Regions from separate parts of the Sphingobium sp. S6 genome, predicted to be linked through region 3. Evidence: riboswitches for the same ligand, from Rfam matches in the RefSeq annotation. Region 3 holds a riboswitch; each other region holds the start of a gene.
The links. A riboswitch is a leader RNA that binds a small molecule or an ion and turns the genes downstream of it on or off. The one in region 3 is predicted to bind cobalamin.
Positions count from the first base shown of each region.

Region 1 (5,785 bases), on a different contig from region 3:
GCGCGTCCAGACCGCGCAGGGCAATAGCATCTTCCGCGTTGGGCTGAGCGATGGCCAGCGCCGGGGCGAAATCTTCACGCCGATCCACTGGACCGATCAAATATCGACCGGCGGCCGCACCGGCCTGCTGCCCCGTCCGCTGGTCGATCCGCATTCCGGTCAGCCCGGCTTCAAGCTGACGCCCGCCAGCATCGAGAAGGTCGCGACCGAGTGGAAGGGCTTCCTGATCCTGCGCGGCGAGCAGCCCGCCAGGGTTCCCTGTCTGTGGGCGACAAAGGTCACCGTGCCGGGCGGCGCGCTTTACGAGGTCGCGGGCAATGGCGATCCCGCCCGGCTCGAAGCCTGCCTGCCCAAGGGCGACCGGGTCGAGGCCATCGACATGTCACGCGGCACCCGCCGCGTCGCGATCATCAAGGATGGCAAGCTCGCGGGTATCCTGATCGTCACGCGCACAGGGCTGCTCCCGTCGCGCGATTGGCTCATCAGCCAGTTGGAAGTCGAAGGCGTGGGGGCGTCCGTCCTCGCCGCGCGCGGGCCCGGCAGTCAGCCCGACAAGGGGCCGACCATCTGCGTCTGCTTCGACATCGGTCTTAATCAGATAATGGCCGCCATCCGCGAACAGAGCCTGGTCGACGTGCCCGCCATCGGCAAGGCGATCGGCGCCGGGACCAATTGCGGGTCCTGCCGCCCCGCGCTTGCCAATATCCTTGCCCAAATTCCGCAGGAGACGCTCCATGCAGCCGAATGAACTTATCGCCCCCGGTGAAGTCTGGCTGGTCGGCGCGGGGCCGGGCGATCCGGATCTGCTGACCCGCAAGGCCGAAAAGCTGATGGCGGCGGCTGACATCGTCTTTTATGACGCGCTGGTCGGCCCCGGCGTCCTTGACCTCATCCCGCAAAGCATACAGCGCGTCAGCGTCGGCAAGCGTTCCGGCCGTCACAGCAAGGATCAGGAAAGCATCAACGACCTCCTCCTCGCCGCTGCCAAGGCAGGCAAGCGCGTCGTGCGCCTGAAAGGCGGTGACCCGTCGGTCTTCGGCCGATCGGCGGAGGAGATGGAGCATCTCGCCGCTGACGGCATCCGCACTCACATCTGCCCCGGCATCACCACCGCCAGCGCGGCGGCGGCAAGCGGCAACGCCTCGCTCACCCTGCGCGGCAAGGCGCGCGGCCTGACGCTGGTGACCGCGCATCTCAAAGCCGGTGAACCGCTCAAGCTCGACTGGGAAACGCTGGCCCGTCCGGGCGGCACGCTCGGCATCTATATGGGCCGCGCCGCAGCTGGCGAGATCAGCCGCCAGCTGATCGCCGCCGGGCGCGATCCCGAAACGCCGGTGATGGTGGCGGTCAATGTATCGCTGCCCACCGAACGGCTGATTCGGGGCAAGCTGTCGGCGCTTGCCTTCCTGGTCGCGACGATCAGCGACGAAGATCCGACCCTGCTTCTGATTGGTGAGGCGGTGGCGGGCACGTCCATGCCAGTAGAGGCCGCAGCCAGCGTCGCTCTTCAGCTTTGAAGACCGGCTCTCCGCGACCTTTGCCCTGAGCTTGCCGAACGCCCCCGAACTTAGTTGGAAGGAAGGGAGGGGGCTTCGGCAAGTTCAGCTCGGCGATAGGGTGCAACCCGCTCAGCACGATAAGCAACGTGCTCCTGCAAAGGCAGGAGCCCAGTCCCGTCCTCTGAATTGGGCTCCTGCCTTCGCAGGAGCACGGCGCAGCTAGTTTTTTGGCAACCCGGCAAGATCCTGCGGTCGATTGATATTCGGCAGGACGATATCGGCCCGCTCCACGATCCGCGCGCCGATCCGCTCCAGCCAGCCATATATCGACCGGCTATTCTCCTCAGCCAGATGCGCGTCCAGATCATCCGCAAGCCCGGCAGGCCAGAAACCGGCAAGTTGCTGCCCCTTCAACACCGCAGCGCCTTCTCCCGCCAGCGCCTCCACCAACGCCGCCGGATAGACCGGCATGTCGCACCCGGTCGTCAGCACCGCGTCATAGCCTTCGTCCCGCGCATGATGCAGTGCCGCGTTCAGCCCGCCCAGCGGTCCCATATCAGGCGCGGGCCGGTCGGAGAGGCTGGTCATCCCCTCGACCGTCCGCCCGCAGACCACCACCGCCTCCACATGGGGCGCGATCGCCGCCACCGCATGGTCGATCAGCATGCGCCCATCCGACATCAGCGCCAGCGCCTTGTCGCTCCCGAACCGACGGGATCGTCCCCCGGCAAGCACAGCGCCCAGTAATCGCATCGATCCACTCCTTGGCAGAACCCTCGCTTTCCCCTATGGCGCGCGGCGTGAGCGGGCAACCGTTCACGAAAGATCGCGCCGGAAAGGGAATGCGGTGGGGACGGTTCATCCGTCCAAGTCCGCAGCTGCCCCTGCAACTGTAAGCGGTGAGCGCGATGCACCCGGAAACCCGCATGCCTTCAAAAGGGGAAGGCGAGGGGGACCAGCCACTGGACACGCGTCCGGGAAGGCCCGTGCATCGCCGCGACGACCCGCGAGCCAGGAGACCTGCCGGCGCATGGTCGCTCTTGCCTTGGGTCCAGGGATCGGCCCGGGCACGGTTTTCCGTCTGAGCGACGAAGCGGCGCAGGGCCGCATCGGTGCGCGTGACGGGATTGGCGTCTCCCTCCCTCGTGCACCGGCCGCTCGCGCGGAAGCCCTGGCCTCATGTCGCATGGCGCTCAGGGAAGACAGAAAATGTTCAAGACCGGAATTTCACTGCTGGCGCTGCTTGCGGCCACCCCCGCGCTTGCCGAAGATGCAGACGAAATCGTTGTCACCGCGCTCGGCATCGAGCAGCCGACCGATGAAGTCGGGCAGGCCGTGACGGTGATCGATGAAAAGACCATCGAGACGCGCCAGAATGTCAGCATCGCGGACCTGCTGATCACCACGCCCGGCGTCCGTTTCAACCGCGCCGATGCCGTGGGCGGCGTCACCGGCATTTCGATCCGTGGCGCGGAAACGACGCAAACGCTGGTGCTGCTCGATGGCGTGAAGATCAATGATCCGAGCAGCATCGGCGACGCCTATGATTTCGGCAATTTGCTGACCGGCAACATCCGCCGCATCGAAGTGCTGCGCGGCTCCAATTCGGTGGTCTACGGCAGCCAGGCGATCGGCGGCGTCGTCAACATCATGACCGGCGCCCCCAGTGAAGATTTCGGAGGGACGGTTTCGGTCGACTATGGCTATGCCGACACGCTGAACGCCAAGGCGGACGTTTCCGGCACAAGCGGCATCGCGTCAGGCGGGCTTGGCGTCGCTTATTTCCGCACGGATGGCATTTCGTCCGCTGCGGGGGGCACCGAGCGAGACGGCTATGAAAATGTCGCCGCTAACGCGAAGCTCAAGCTAAGCTTCACCGATGCCCTGAGCCTTGATCTGCGCGGCTACTATATCCATTCCGATCTCGACACGGACATGTTCTTCGGCGCGCCGATCGACACGCCCGACACCAGCAAGGTCGATCAATATATCGGTTATGCAGGTCTGAACGCCGCTCTGTTCGATGGAAAGCTTCAGAACCGGGCAGCAGTCACATGGTCGCGCACGGACCGCGATTACTTCTCGTTCCGGGGCGATGACGCGAGGGAGGGGTATAGCGGTACGACCCTGCGCTTTGAATATGAGGGCGTCTATAAGCCGGTGGATCAGGCCCGCATCATCTTCGGCTACGAACATGAACGGCCCGACTTTGATTCCTTCGGTCCCTTCGCGCCGGGCAGCGCGCGGGCCAATATCGACAGCGTCTATGCGCTCGCGGTCGTACAGCCGGTCGACGGCCTCTCGCTCACCGGAGGCGTTCGCCATGATGATCATAGCCAGTTCGGCGGCGCGACCACCTTCGGCGCCAATGCCAATTACACGCCTAACAAGGGCGCGACCAACTTCCGCCTCAGCTATGGCGAGGGCTTCAAGGCACCCTCGCTCTATCAGCTTTATGCGCCGATATTTGGCAATGCGGCGCTGGAGCCGGAGCGTTCCAAAAGCTACGATATCGGCTTCGATCAGAGCTTCGACGATAATCGCGTGACGATTTCCGTTACGGCGTTTTTGCGTGACACGCGCGATCAGATCACCTTTGCCGCCGCCGCATACGGCAATGTCGGTTGCACGCGGGCAAAAGGCGTCGAAGGGTCGATCGCGCTGCGGCCGGTCGATGCGCTGACCGTTACGGCGGCTTACAGCTATGTCGATGCACGGGATCGTTCGCCGGGAAGCCCCGACGAAGGTCTGCGCCTGCTACGGCGTCCGGCCAATGTCGCCAGCCTGTCGGCTGATTATGTCTGGCCGTTCGGGTTATCGACAGGGGCTACCGTAACGATGGTTAGCGACAGCTACGATTCGATCTTCGATGAACAGACATTCGCAGCCGTTCGCATCCAGCATGACGGCTACGCCCGGCTGGACCTCCGCGCCTCGCTGCCGATCAACGAGCATCTGGAGATCTACGGGCGCATCGACAATGTCACGGACGAAGAATATGCGACCGTCTATGGTTACAGCACCTATGGCCGATCGGCCTATGGCGGCGTGCGTGTCCGCTTCTGACGGTGAAAGGTGACGGGGGTGGGCGGCCGCCCCGCTTCATCGCCGGGGCGCGGCCTTTGGCTTCGCCCTTTCTTTGCCCGCAGCATCCGCCTGGGCAATGATGCTGCGCGCGGCCTGCACATAGGCGGGGCCGCCGCAGACCGTCCAGGCCTGGGGCACACGGATACGCGGGATGGATCGCAGCGCGGGATGGTGCAGCATCTCCGTGCCTTGATCGACGATGTTTTCGCTGCCTTCTTCCACGATCAGATAGTCGGGCCTGGCTGCGATCATCTGTTCCAGCGGCACTTGCGCCAGTGCAGGCTTGCCCAGCTTTTCCGCCAGATTGACGAGGCCCGCGCGCCGGATCAGTTCATCGACCAGGGTGCCCGTGCCCGTCATATAGCCGCGTCGCTGATAATAGGCCGCGACCCCGCCGCCCTTGCGCCGGGGCAGGGCGGCAAGATCGCGCTCCATGCCCCTGATCAACGCTTCGCCCCGCGCGCGCTGGCCGGCCGCCGCGGCGACCTGACGAACCTGATCGCGGATGGCGGCGAAGCTGGTTGCGCTCGCGAGGCCCAGCTTGCGCCATCGCCCATCGGGTGCGCCGACAACACCGCCCGCACCATCGGGAAAGCCAATCACCAAGTCGGGCCGCAACGCCAGCACCTCTTCGGCCGGGCGCTTCAGCACCGGAAAGCGCCGCGCCTTCGCCACCGCTGCCGACAATTCGGGATCATGGCCATAGGGGCTCAACGCCGCGATCTGACCCGGATCGGCGAGCGCCAGCACATATTGGTCGGCGCAAGTGTTGAGCGACACGATGCGGCGTGGCGGGACAGGCGCAGCGCCGGTGAGGCTGAGCGCACAAAGCGCCGCGATGATCTTTCCGCGCATCAATCCTGCCTCTGCAACGTGCCGTGCTCCTGCGAAGGCAGGAGCCCAGCTCAAGTGAAGCAACTGGGCTCCTGCCTTCGCAGGAGCACTACGACCTGTATCAGCGGCCTTGGAGTGCGCAAGCCATGAGCGCGCGCCGCCATCCGCTGCTGCTCCCTGTCCTCATTGCGCTTACGCTGGTGGCAGCGCTGGGCTCGCTCACGCTCGGCGCGGTTCCGCTCGCTCCCGTCCGCATCCTTGCCGTCCTGAGCGGCGGCGGCGATGAGGTCGCCCGCGCCATCCTGATCGATCTGCGCCTGCCGCGCATGCTGCTCGGGCTGATCGTCGGCGCGATGCTGGGGCTC
Region 1 covers NZ_CAJHOG010000002.1:213,467-219,251, reverse strand. Annotated here, with positions in the region: gene SPHS8_RS08200 (nitrate reductase) at 1-748, shown strand, start outside; gene cobA (uroporphyrinogen-III C-methyltransferase) at 735-1,517, shown strand; gene mobA (molybdenum cofactor guanylyltransferase) at 1,719-2,252, opposite strand; cobalamin riboswitch at 2,280-2,541, shown strand; gene SPHS8_RS08185 (TonB-dependent receptor plug domain-containing protein) at 2,709-4,565, shown strand; gene SPHS8_RS08180 (ABC transporter substrate-binding protein) at 4,602-5,441, opposite strand; gene SPHS8_RS08175 (FecCD family ABC transporter permease) at 5,567-5,785, shown strand, end outside.
Region 1: linked by a shared signal. The riboswitch ahead of SPHS8_RS08185 (TonB-dependent receptor plug domain-containing protein) and the one ahead of SPHS8_RS18210 (DUF1636 domain-containing protein) in region 3 are both predicted to bind cobalamin.

Region 2 (5,785 bases), on a different contig from region 3:
CATCAGGCCCGATTTCTCGATCATACCGTCCATGGGCAACTCTCCATCGCGAAAAACTATGGCCAAAATCTATAGACCCGCCGCCATCCTCGCACTAGACGATAAAGGTTCAAAGCATCTGTTCCCCACAGGAAAAGATCATCGATGGACCCCGATTATCTTCTCTTCGCCCGCGCGGTGGAAGCAGGCAGCCTCTCAGCCGCTGGCCGCATGCTCAACATCTCGCCCGCGATGATGTCGAAACGTCTCTCTCGCCTCGAAGCCCGCCTCGGCGTCCGCCTGATCCACCGCACCACGCGCCGCCTCGCCCTGACGGAAGAGGGCGCCAGCCTTCACGGCGACCTCGTCGCAATCCTCGACGCCATTGCCCAGGCGGAAGAACGCGTCACCAACCGCCACCGCGCCGCATCCGGCCCGTTGCGCATCTCCGCCCCCACCTCCTTCGGCCGCCTCCATGTCGCCCCCCATGTCGGCCGCTTCCTGGAACAGCATCCGCGCGTCGACCTCCAACTCAACCTGTCCGACGCCTATGAAGACCTGCTCGCTGAACGGATCGACCTTGCGATCCGCATCACCAGCGACATTCCCGCCCATCTGGAGGGGCATCATCTCGCCGCCAACCGCCGCATCCTCTGCGCCAGCCCCGCCTATCTCGCCGCCCACGGCACGCCGGAAAGGATCGCCGACCTCTCGCGCCACCTTCTGCTCGCCGCCGAAGGACAATTGCCATGGCGATTGGTCAACGGGCGCGCGCGCAAGCTGATCGACGGCCAAAGCCATGTCCGCACCAACAGCAGCGAAATCGTGCGCGAACTCGCCCTTACCGGCGTCGGCATCGCCCTGCGCTCGCTCTGGGACGTGGGCGATCTAATCGCGGACGGACGCCTCGTCCGCGTCCTTGAACCTTGGGAAGGCCCCGCCGACCTCGCCGTCCACGCCGTCCACCCCCGCGCGGCGGGCCGCCCTGCCGCCGTGGACACCTTCATCGCATTCTTGCGCGAAAGCTTCCGCGACGCGCCGTGGAACAGGGGCGGTTGACAGAAAAAGGTAGGCGGGCTCCCGCTCAACCCGCTGAAAAGCCAAAATTCCATTATGCGAAAATTCGCCAGGCTCCTGTCAAAAAATAGAAGCTTTCCGGCGTTAACCTGCGTAATTGCAGCGGGAAACAGGCCGATGTTATCGTTCGAGCCATAAGAAACTTGAGAGAGGATATGGGCCATGCGCCCCAATGACGCGTCACATTTTTCCGCCTGCGCCGCCCAGGAAGCGCGGCAAGCCAGGGAAGCCCGCCTGCGCGGCGCCGACCAGGCAACCATCGCCCTCCACAATGAACGCGCCGTCCGCTACCAGGCCATGGCCCTCCGCCTCCAGCGAGAACGCTGCACGACCCTGAACTGATTGGCGCGAAGGCCCAGCACCCCCAATTCCCTCTCCCCTTCAGGGGAGAGGGTGCCGAGCGAAGCGAAGGCGGGAGAGGGGAACACAAAGCTCAGCCGTCGCCCCCTCTCCCCACCCCTCTCCCCTAAAGGGGAGAGGGAGCAATCCCCACCACCCCCCTTGCCCCACACCCCCACCTCCGCTATCGCCCCCTCACCCGGGGCAACCCCCCGGGCATGATCGCGCCGGTGCCTCGAAAGAGGCTTAAAAGGGAACATGGTGAAGGAGGCATCCGCCTCCCCAAGCCAGGGCTGTCCCTGCAACTGTAAGCGGCGAGCGCGATGCACATCGCCCCACCTCACAGGCAGGTTGGGGCAAGTCACTGGGCCGGACGCTAAATCCTGCGAGGCCTGGGAAGGCCGTGCATCAAGCGATGACCCGCGAGCCAGGATACCTGCCAGCGTCTGGTCGCTCTTGCCTTGGTCCAGGGGATGGCCGCGGCACGGTGAACTCCGTCTGAGCGACGAACGAGCGGCAAGAGGCCGCTTCGGTGACGCTGGCGGCCGCCTTGGGGGCGTCCGGCCGTCGGCGTGCGCCGGTCGTCGCCTGACGACAGGTCTCTTGCCGGATGTCGCCAGACGCCCGGAGTGCATGATGTGAAACTTCCCGATCATTTCCACCGCGCCGCCTGGGCGCTGACCGCCACTCTCCTCCCCCTGCCAGCCTTTGCCGCCGAAGCGGCCGATGCGGGCGAAGACGCCAGCGCCATCATCGTCTTCGGCCGGGGCGAGGACAAGATCGGCACCGCCCATGCGGCGAGCGAAGGCAGCGTCGGTGGTGCTGACCTTCTCGTCCGCCCGCTGCTGCGCGTCGCCGAACTGCTCGAAGCCGTGCCGGGCATGGTCGCGGCCCAGCATTCGGGCAGCGGCAAGGCCAATCAATATTTCCTGCGCGGCTTCAACCTCGACCATGGGTCGGACTTCACCACCTATATCGACGCGGTTCAGATGAATTTCCGCAGCCATGGCCACGGCCAGGGCTATCTCGACCTCAATGGGCTCATCCCCGAAATCATCGCGCGGGAGGATTTTCGCAAAGGTCCCTATCGCGCCGATGGCGGCGACTTCGCGCTTGCAGGCGCGGCCTATATGACCACGATCGACGGCTATGACCGGCCATGGGTCTCGGCGGAGGGCGGATCCTTCGGCTGGCGCAGGCTGGCGTCGGGCGGGACGGTAAGGGCGGGCGCGGGCGATCTCACCCTGGTCGCGCAGGCCAAGGCCTATGACGGGCCATGGCAGGAGCCTGAACATCTGCGCCATTATGCGGGCTTCGCCAAATATACGCTCCCCACAGGGGCCGGAAAGATCGACGCCACGCTCCACGCCTATCGCGCGACATGGCGCCCGACCGAGCAAATCCCTGAGCGCATCGTCGGCACGCCGCTCTGCCCCGATATCTTCTGTTCGCCCGATCCGTCCGCGCGCGGTGAAACCACCCGCATTATCGGCAATCTCGCCACCATTCAGCCGACATGGCGCGCCAATCTGTACGCCCAGTTCTACGACTGGACGATGTTCTCCAACCCCACCTACACCGACCCCGACGGCACCAGCGCGCAGATACAGCAATTCGACCGCCGCTGGGTCCTCGGTTTCACGGGCGAAAAGCGCTGGGATGCCGATCCCGCGCTGCAACTGAAGCTCGGCACGGAAAACCGTTATGACGCGATCGGCAATGTCGGCGTCAACCGAACCGCAGGGCGCGCTTTCCTCTCCTCGCTTGGCCGCTATCGCGTCAACCAAGGCTCGGCCGCGCTTTATGGCGAAGCGACCGTCACGCCCCTTCCCGGCCTGCGCATCACCGGCGGGGTGCGCGGCGACTATTATCATTATGATGTCCGCAGCCGGGACGCCGTTGCCGCCGCATTGGGTGAAGGCAGCGGTTCGGACACGCTCGTCTCGCCCAAGGCGTCGGCCGCGTGGGCGATCACGCCGCAGGTCGAACTCTATGCCAATTGGGGCCGGGGCTTCCATTCCAATGACGCGCGCGGCGCGGTCAATGTGGACACGCCTGTTCCCATGCTCGTGCGCGGCACCGGCAAGGAACTGGGCGGCCGCCTTCAGCTTCCCGGCTTCACCTTCACCGCAACCTATTGGTGGCTGAACGTCGGAAGCGAGTTGCGCTTCGTCGGCGATTCCAACGCGGTCGAACCCAGCGGAGCCAGCCGCCGCCATGGCTATGAGCTTGTCGCCTTCTGGCGGCCACTCCCCTGGCTTGCCTTCGACGGCAATTACACCGCCAGCCACAGCCGCTACACCAATGGCGATCATATCCCCAACGCCTTCAGGAATGCAGCGTCCGCCGGGGCGGCTATCGTCCTCGATCCATGGGAAGCCAGCATCCGCGTCCGCCATCTCGGGCCCTCTCCCCTGATCGAGGATAATAGCGTGCGCGATCCCGGCAGCACTGTCGTCAATGCCCGCGCCGCCTGGAAGGGGAAGCGGGTGCAGATCTATGCCGAACTGCTCAATATCCTGGGCAGCCGGGACAAGGACATCGCCTATTATTACGAATCCTACATCCCCGCCGCCGATGCGGAGCCGGTCGAAGGACGGCTGAGCCGCGTCGTCGAACCGCGAACGGTGCGCGGCGGGATCAAGTTCCTCTTCTGACAATGGGAAGCGAAGGCTGGTCATTGGCAAGAGACCGGCCTTCGCGATCAACGACTTACTTATGGGACGGAAGTGTTCGTAAAGTAAAAGCCGGAAAGTCTTTATTTAAATAGGTTAAAGGCCATGAACTTCAGCGTGGAAATTTTGGGCTATGGTTGACGGGCTTTCGCCGCTGTGCAACTTTCCCCTACGGCAATCTGGACAAAGAATCAGTTGCCAGGAGAGGATGTCCATGACCCACCCACCTTTGCGGGGCGCCGTTTTTCACGCCATCTTGCGCGACTGCCTGGAAGCGCAGCGCGCGCCCAAGGAAACCGAAATACAACTGGTCGCCTGCAAAATCTGGCAGGACAGTTTCGCTGCAATATCGCACAAGAACTGGCATGATCTCGTGCCGGGCAGCGAAGAATATGAATATACCCTCAACGCCGCCCGCATGGCCTTCGGCATCCACGCCGCCAACAGCGCCGCCTGAATCCTGACCTTCAGGTCAATTTTCGGCCCCAAATCTCCAAAACCCTTTCAATTCACCACTTCCTTCATGGGAACGATCCTCCCCCTCACGACTTGGTGACGGAAACAGAGGATCGTCCCGGTTGGAAAATCCCACCCCCTATTGCGGCACCGCTCCCCTGCCCGCGGAGTTCTGGACCCGGTGGAACTGGGACCCGCTATTGCTGCTGGCCATCGCCGGCGCCCTCTTCCTCTCCCTGCGCCTTCCTCCCCCTTCCCGAAAACCCGCGATCGCCTTCACCGGCATCTGGGCGATCCTCTATATTTCCCCCTTCTGCGCGATCGGCTCGGCTCTCTTTTCCGCCCGGTCAGTCCATCATCTCGTCCTGATCCTGATAGCCGCCCCCCTGCTCGCCCGCGCGGCAGCCATGCTCCCCAAACGCGGATCGCTCGCCAGCTGGACGGTTCTTCAGGCGCTGGTCCTCTGGTTCTGGCACGCTCCGCCAGCATATGATTTGGCGCTGTCCAATTCCGCCGCCTTCTGGCTGATGCAACTCAGCATCCTTCTTACCGCCACCGGCTTCTGGCACGCTCTCGCCCGCTCGGAACTCCCCGGCCGTATCATCGCCCTGTTCGCAACCATGATGCAGATGAGCTTGCTCGGCGCGTTGCTCGCCTTCGCCCAAAGCGCCCTCTACCGCCCGCACTGGCTGACAACCCAGCCATGGGGATTGAGCCCGCTCGACGACCAGCAGCTTGCAGGCATCCTCATGTGGATTCCCGGCGGCACGCTCTATCTCGCCGCCGCCCTCTTCTACGCCTGGCACATGCTTGCCGAACAGCAGGATGACGGGCCAGCCTATGTTTCCCTGGGCGAAAGGGTATAGAGATAAGCGGCGATGTCGCGCGCTTCCTTCTCCCCTATGCCCATGTTCGGCATGGCGTTGCCCGGCACCACCGATTGCGGATAGCGAATCCATCGCACCAGCGCGTCCGGATCATTCCGCAGCACCCCCGCCACGGTCTTGCGCGCGGCAAAGCCAGCCAGGGAGGGGCCCACCGCCCCACGCGATGCCGCTATGCCAGGTATCTCATGACAGGCGCTACATTGCCTCGCCACGATCGCCCGCTCGCCCCGTTCCACAACGCCGCCCGTAAGTGCCTGCGCATGCTCTTCCTGCCTGCTCATCTCCTGCCGCTGTTGCACGGCGAAGCTGCCAATCGCCCCCACGGCCCCAAAGCCAGCCAACACCGCTACAAGCCACAAGCTGCCGGGAACG
Region 2 covers NZ_CAJHOG010000007.1:22,637-28,421, forward strand. Annotated here, with positions in the region: gene SPHS8_RS15905 (malate synthase G) at 1-33, opposite strand, end outside; gene SPHS8_RS15910 (LysR family transcriptional regulator) at 145-1,038, shown strand; gene SPHS8_RS15915 (hypothetical protein) at 1,219-1,398, shown strand; cobalamin riboswitch at 1,607-1,853, shown strand; gene SPHS8_RS15920 (TonB-dependent receptor) at 2,094-4,052, shown strand; gene SPHS8_RS15925 (hypothetical protein) at 4,285-4,527, shown strand; gene SPHS8_RS15930 (cytochrome c oxidase assembly protein) at 4,649-5,392, shown strand; gene SPHS8_RS15935 (c-type cytochrome) at 5,365-5,785, opposite strand, start outside.
Region 2: linked by a shared signal. The riboswitch ahead of SPHS8_RS15920 (TonB-dependent receptor) and the one ahead of SPHS8_RS18210 (DUF1636 domain-containing protein) in region 3 are both predicted to bind cobalamin.

Region 3 (5,785 bases):
AGGGCGACGCATCGTTCGTGGAGCGCGATCTGGCGGAGGAGATGCCCGTCGCGATCGAGTTCAACGGCATCGGCTATGCGGTGCTGATGGCGACGCCAGGGGACGTGGCCGAACTGGTTCAGGGCTTCGCGCTTGCCGAGCGGCTGGTCCTGCCATCGGACGCGCCGCTCGACGTTGACGTCCATGTAACGGAGCAGGGCCTGGTCGCCCGCGCCACGCTGCCGCCGGAGCGGGTGGAGGGACTGCTCGGCCGCGTCCGTCACCGCGTCTCCGATTCCTCCTGCGGCTTATGCGGCGTCGAAAATCTGGAGCAGGCGCTGCGGCCCCTGCCCGCCGTGACAGCCCGCTCGACCGCAGGCCGGGCGGCTATCTTCCGGGCGTTGGGCGATCTTGCCGCGCATCAACCGCTCAATCGGCAAACCGGTGCTGTCCATGCCGCTGCCCTGGCGGGGGCAGATGGCGCAATCCGCCTCGCCTATGAGGATGTGGGCCGCCACAACGCGTTCGACAAGCTGATCGGGGCGATGCGGCGGCGGCAATTGTCATGGGATGGCGGCTTTGCGCTACTGTCCTCGCGCTGTTCCTATGAGCTGGTGGAGAAGGCCGCGCTCGCTAATTGCCCGCTGCTTGTCACCATATCCGCCCCCACCCGCCTCGCTGCCGAACGCGCCGCCAGCGCCGGGTTGCCGATCATCGTGCTGGCCCGGGCAGACGCCATGCTGGCGGCAGGCGGGCTGCCCGGCTGACGAGGCGCCGCTTCATCTACCGCTTGCGGGCTTGGTCCTGCCTCATTATCAGCAGCGCCGCGACAGGTTCCCCGTTTGGGGATCAAAAGGGAAGTCGGGTGCAATGCCCGCGCTGCCCCTGCAACTGTAAGCGGTGAGTGGACCGGCCACGCAGCCATTGGGGGAGTATCTCCCGAGAAGGCGGCCGATGCGCATCGACCCGTGAGCCAGGAGACCTGCCTGCCGCAGTCGTTCTTCGACCGGACAGGGTGTGCCGGACGAACGGGGTTCCCCGCGGACGACAGCCATCGCCTTGCCCGCCACTGGCCGGTCAGGGCCGTTGCGGTTCGATTTTGCAGGGAGGGCCATGATGCCGGTCTTTCATGTTCAGATGATTATAAAAGCGTGCCGCTGATGCTGCGTGCCGTCGAAAACAGCGCGTCGGTGGTCGTCTGCTCGACCTGCCGCCTGTCCGCAGACCAACGGGAAGACAGCGAAGGGCGGCGCGGCGGTGCGCTGCTGGTCGATGCCATGCGCGGGCTTCAGGCGCAGGAGCCTGCCTATGAAGCGATCGCCGTGCAGGAAATGCCCTGCCTCTTCGCCTGCCAGCGGCATTGCACCGTCCATGTGCGCGGCCCTGGCAAGGTCGGCTATGTGCTGGGCGACTTCACCCCGGACGCGGATGCCGCGCGCGCCATCCTTGACTATGCCCTGCGCCATGGCGCCAGCGAAGAGGGCGTCGTGCGCTACGCCGAATGGCCGCAAGGGGTGAAGGGGCACTTCATCGTCCGGACGCCGCCCGAGGGCTTTGTCTGCACATGATCCGTTTTGAGGACCGCGACGGTTTTCAGGCCGCGCTCGCCACACTTCCTGGCAGCGACGCGACGGCGATCGACGCTGCGGCGGCGCGGCAGGCTTCTTTGACGAAGCCCGCCGGATCACTAGGCCGCCTGGAGGAAATTGCCCTCTTCATGGCGGGCTGGCAGAGCCGCGAGTGTCCGCGCGCCGACCGTATCCGCGCCGCCATCTTCGCCGGCAATCACGGCGTTGCCGCGCGTGGCGTCAGCGCCTTTCCGGCGTCCGTCACTGCGCAGATGGTCGCTAACTTCCAATCTGGCGGCGCGGCGATCAATGCGCTTGCGGGCGCTTGCGGAGCCGATCTGGTGATCGTCCCGCTTTCCCTTGAACAGCCCACCGCCGACATATGCGAAGCCCCCGCCATGACGGAGGCCGAGTGCCTCGAAGCCCTGAACGCAGGCGCTGCCGTGGTGCCTGAAGATTGCGAACTGCTCTTCGCCGGAGAGATGGGCATCGCCAACACCACCCCCGCCGCCGCGCTGTGCCTTCACGCCTTCGGCGGCGAGGCGCAGGACTGGACGGGGAGGGGAACGGGCATCGACGAAGCAGCCCTCGCCCGCAAGACGGAAGCCGTCCGCGTCGCGCTCGCCCTGCACGCATCCCATTGCACCGACGCCTTCGAAACGCTTCGCCGCCTCGGCGGTCGGGAGATCGCCGCCATGGCAGGTGCGATCCTAGCCGCGCGGATGATGCGCGTGCCGGTGCTGCTCGACGGCTTTATCTGCGGCGCCGCGATCGCTCCCCTCGCGCGCGACAATCCCGCCATCACTCAACATTGCCTGGCCGCCCACTGCTCAGCCGAAGCAGGCCATGCCCGGTTGCTCGAAAAGCTGGGCCTTGACCCGCTGCTGCACCTCGGCATGCGCTTGGGCGAGGGAAGCGGCGCGGCCGTCGCGGCACAGCTCGTCCGCTCGGCCCTCGCGGCGCATGCGCATATGGCGACCTTCGCGCAAGCCGCCGTCGCGGGCGCGCTATGAGCCCGTTGACGCTCCACCTGATGCGGCATGGAGCACCACAAACGCCCGGACTTCTGCTCGGTCACACGGACATGCCGCCTGATCCAGCCGCCATGCAGCTGTGCATCGATCGATCACGCGCGCTCACATTCGACTGTCTGACCAGCTCCGGCCTGGCACGCGCCAGCACGCCCGCCACGCTGATCGCCATCGATCGTCAAGCCGCCCACCGGATCGACCCGCGCTGGCGCGAACTGAACTTTGGCGAATGGGAGGGCATGGACCCCACCACGCTTCCAGCCGGCGACACTGCCCGCTTCTGGTCGTCTCCCGACGACTATCCTCCGCCAGGCGGCGAAAGCTGGTCCGGCCTCTGCCACCGTGTTAGCGCGGCACTGGGCGACGTAGGGGAGCCCACCCTCATCCTCACGCACGCAGGACCGATCCGTGCTGCGCTGACGGCGCTTTGCGGCCTGAATTATCAACAGGCCTGGGCGATCGATCTCCCCTATTCGGCGGTGCTCACGCTGCGCTTCTGGCCCGGAGACAATCCCGGCGCGCAGATCACAGGCCTCGTGACATGACCCGCCTCATCCTTGCCCTGCAACTCATGACCCGCCTGCCGCTCCCGAACGTAGGCGCGGACGAAAACGACTTCGCCGCCGCTATCCGCTGGTTCCCCGCAACAGGCATCATCGTCGGCCTGACGATCGCCGCCGCCATGACAATGGGCTTGCAGAGCGATCCTTGGATCGCCGCCTTGCTCAGCCTCATTGCCTGGGTGGCCATGACGGGAGCGCTCCATCTCGATGGCCTGGGCGACATGGCCGACGGAGCCGGAGCAGCGCATCATGACCGGGAAAAGCTGTCCGCCGTTCTCGCTGATCCGCACATCGGCAGCTTCGGCGTCGTCTCGATCGCCCTGCAATTGCTCACAAAGCTGGTCCTGCTCCGCCTGTGCGCGGAGCATGTCCCGCCGCTAGCCCTTGTCGCCGTGCCCTTCGCAGCCCGGATCGGCCCGCTCGCCTGGACCCTTTGGCTCCCGCCGCTTCACCAGGGTCTCGCCAGCCGCTTCCGCGACGGTATCGGCGCTTCGCATCTGCTGGGTTGGGTGATGCTTGCCGCAGCCCTCTGCCTGATAATCCCCCCACTCTTGTCCGCCGCCCTTTTCATCCCATTCTGGGCATGGTGGTTGCGCAGCCGCATCGGCGGCATTTCGGGAGACGGCCATGGCGCGGGCATAGAGCTTGTTGAAAGCGGCTTGCTCTTCGCGCTGGTGCTGGCGCGATGAGCGGCATCTTCCACTGGCATGGCGGGCGCCTCACCGCTGCGCGTCAGCATTATAAGGAGGCGCGCTTTCCCTGGATCGATCTCTCAACCGGCATAAACCCGCTCGCCTGGCCCGGCGCGGCTGCGATAAAGACCGATTGGCGATCGCTCCCAGATCCCGCAGCACTCGCCGATCTCGAACAAGCCGCTGCCGCCCATTTCGGCGTTACCACCGATCATATCTGCGCCTTACCCGGCAGCGAGACCGGTCTGCGCCTGCTTCGCCATCTGATCGACGCGCCCGCCTGCCACATCCAACCGTCCTACCGCACCCATGCGCAGGCTTTCCCGAATATGCATGCCTTGCAGCAGCCGGAAGCCGCACCGCCGAGCACCGCGCTCCTCCTCGCCAATCCCAACAATCCTGATGGCCGCCTCTACACGCGGGCGCAGATGCGGCAGCTTCTGTGCCGTCAGGAAAAGCGGGGCGGTTGGCTGATCGTCGACGAAGCCTTCACCGACTGCATGCCTGCCGTCAGCATCGCCAGCGACGTTGCCGATAACCGAAGCCTGATCATCCTCCGATCCTTCGGCAAGTTCTTCGGCTTGGCGGGGGTGAGATTGGGTTTCCTCCTCGGGCCATCCGCCATTGTCGCTGCCTGCCGCCGCCTGCTGGGAGATTGGCCGCTATCCGCCGCGGCGATCGATTTCGGCCGGGCCGCCTATCGCGACCGGCGTTGGATCGACGAGACGGTCGCGAGCTTGACCACTCGCGCGGCCCGCCTTGACGCGCTGCTCATCCGCCACGGCTTCAGTCCGCGCGGCGATTGCCCGTTATTCCGCCTGATCGATACGCCAGACGCTGCTTCGTTGTTCGATCGCCTTGCCCGGCAAGCGATTCTCACGCGTCCGTTCGAAGATTATCCCCACTGGCTACGCTTCGGCCTTCCTGCCGGCGATGTCGATCTGGCCCGGCTGGACGAAGCCCTTGGTTGAGTTGGCCGCGCTCTTCCTCGACGCAGTTCTCGGCTGGCCAGCCAGGCTGCACGCGCGCGTCGGACATCCGGTCGGTGCCTTCGCCCGGATCATCACCGCCTGCGAACGCCGCCTGAATCATCCCGGCTTCAGCACCCCGCGCCGCCGGACAGGTGGCATCCTCACGCTGCTGATCCTCCTGGCGATCACCATCGCGGCCGCCTGGGGTGCCGATCGCCTTCTTCGCCATCTGCTCGGCTCCTGGGCCTGGGTGGGGCTTGCGCTTGCGGCCTGGCCTGCTCTCGCACAGCGCAGCCTGTTCGATCATGTCTTGCCTGTGGTGCAGGCGCTGGAGGCTGGCAATCTCTTCGCCGCCCGCCGCGCCGTCGGCCACATCGTCGGCCGCGACACCGCCGCGCTGGATGAAGCAGGCGTTGCGCGCGCCGCTATAGAAAGCCTCGCGGAAAGCTTCTGCGACGGCGTCGTTGCGCCGCTTTTCTGGCTGCTCGTCGGCGGCCTTCCCGGCATATGGGCTTATAAGGCCGTCAACACCGCCGACAGTTTGATCGGGCACCGGGAAGAACCGTTCGCAGCATTTGGCTGGGCCGCCGCCCGCTTTGATGACCTTTTGAACCTCATCCCTGCGCGCTTGTCGGGCTTCCTCATCTGCTTGGGCGGCTTGGGCGGCTGGCGTATTTTGTGGCGCGATCATAGCCGCCATGCCTCTCCCAATGCGGGTTGGCCGGAGGCGGCGATGGCGGGCGCGCTCCATATCCGGCTCGCCGGGCCGATCGCCTATGAGGGGGAGTTTCATGCCAAACCCTGGATTGGCGGGGAGGGTGCGGAAGCCACCCCCGCCGCCGCGCGCGCGGCGCTTTCGCTTTATATCCGGGCTTGCGCCTTGCTCTGGCTCATGACTGCGGCAACCGAAGGATTTCGCTGATGGACGCTTGGCAGAAAATGCTCGTGCTCGGTGGCGCCCGCTCAGGCAAGAGCCGCCAT
Region 3 covers NZ_CAJHOG010000012.1:52,882-58,666, forward strand. Annotated here, with positions in the region: gene SPHS8_RS18205 (formate dehydrogenase accessory sulfurtransferase FdhD) at 1-746, shown strand, start outside; cobalamin riboswitch at 794-983, shown strand; gene SPHS8_RS18210 (DUF1636 domain-containing protein) at 1,140-1,547, shown strand; gene cobT (nicotinate-nucleotide--dimethylbenzimidazole phosphoribosyltransferase) at 1,544-2,560, shown strand; gene SPHS8_RS18220 (histidine phosphatase family protein) at 2,557-3,123, shown strand; gene SPHS8_RS18225 (adenosylcobinamide-GDP ribazoletransferase) at 3,120-3,830, shown strand; gene SPHS8_RS18230 (threonine-phosphate decarboxylase) at 3,827-4,804, shown strand; gene cbiB (adenosylcobinamide-phosphate synthase CbiB) at 4,767-5,726, shown strand; gene cobU (bifunctional adenosylcobinamide kinase/adenosylcobinamide-phosphate guanylyltransferase) at 5,726-5,785, shown strand, end outside.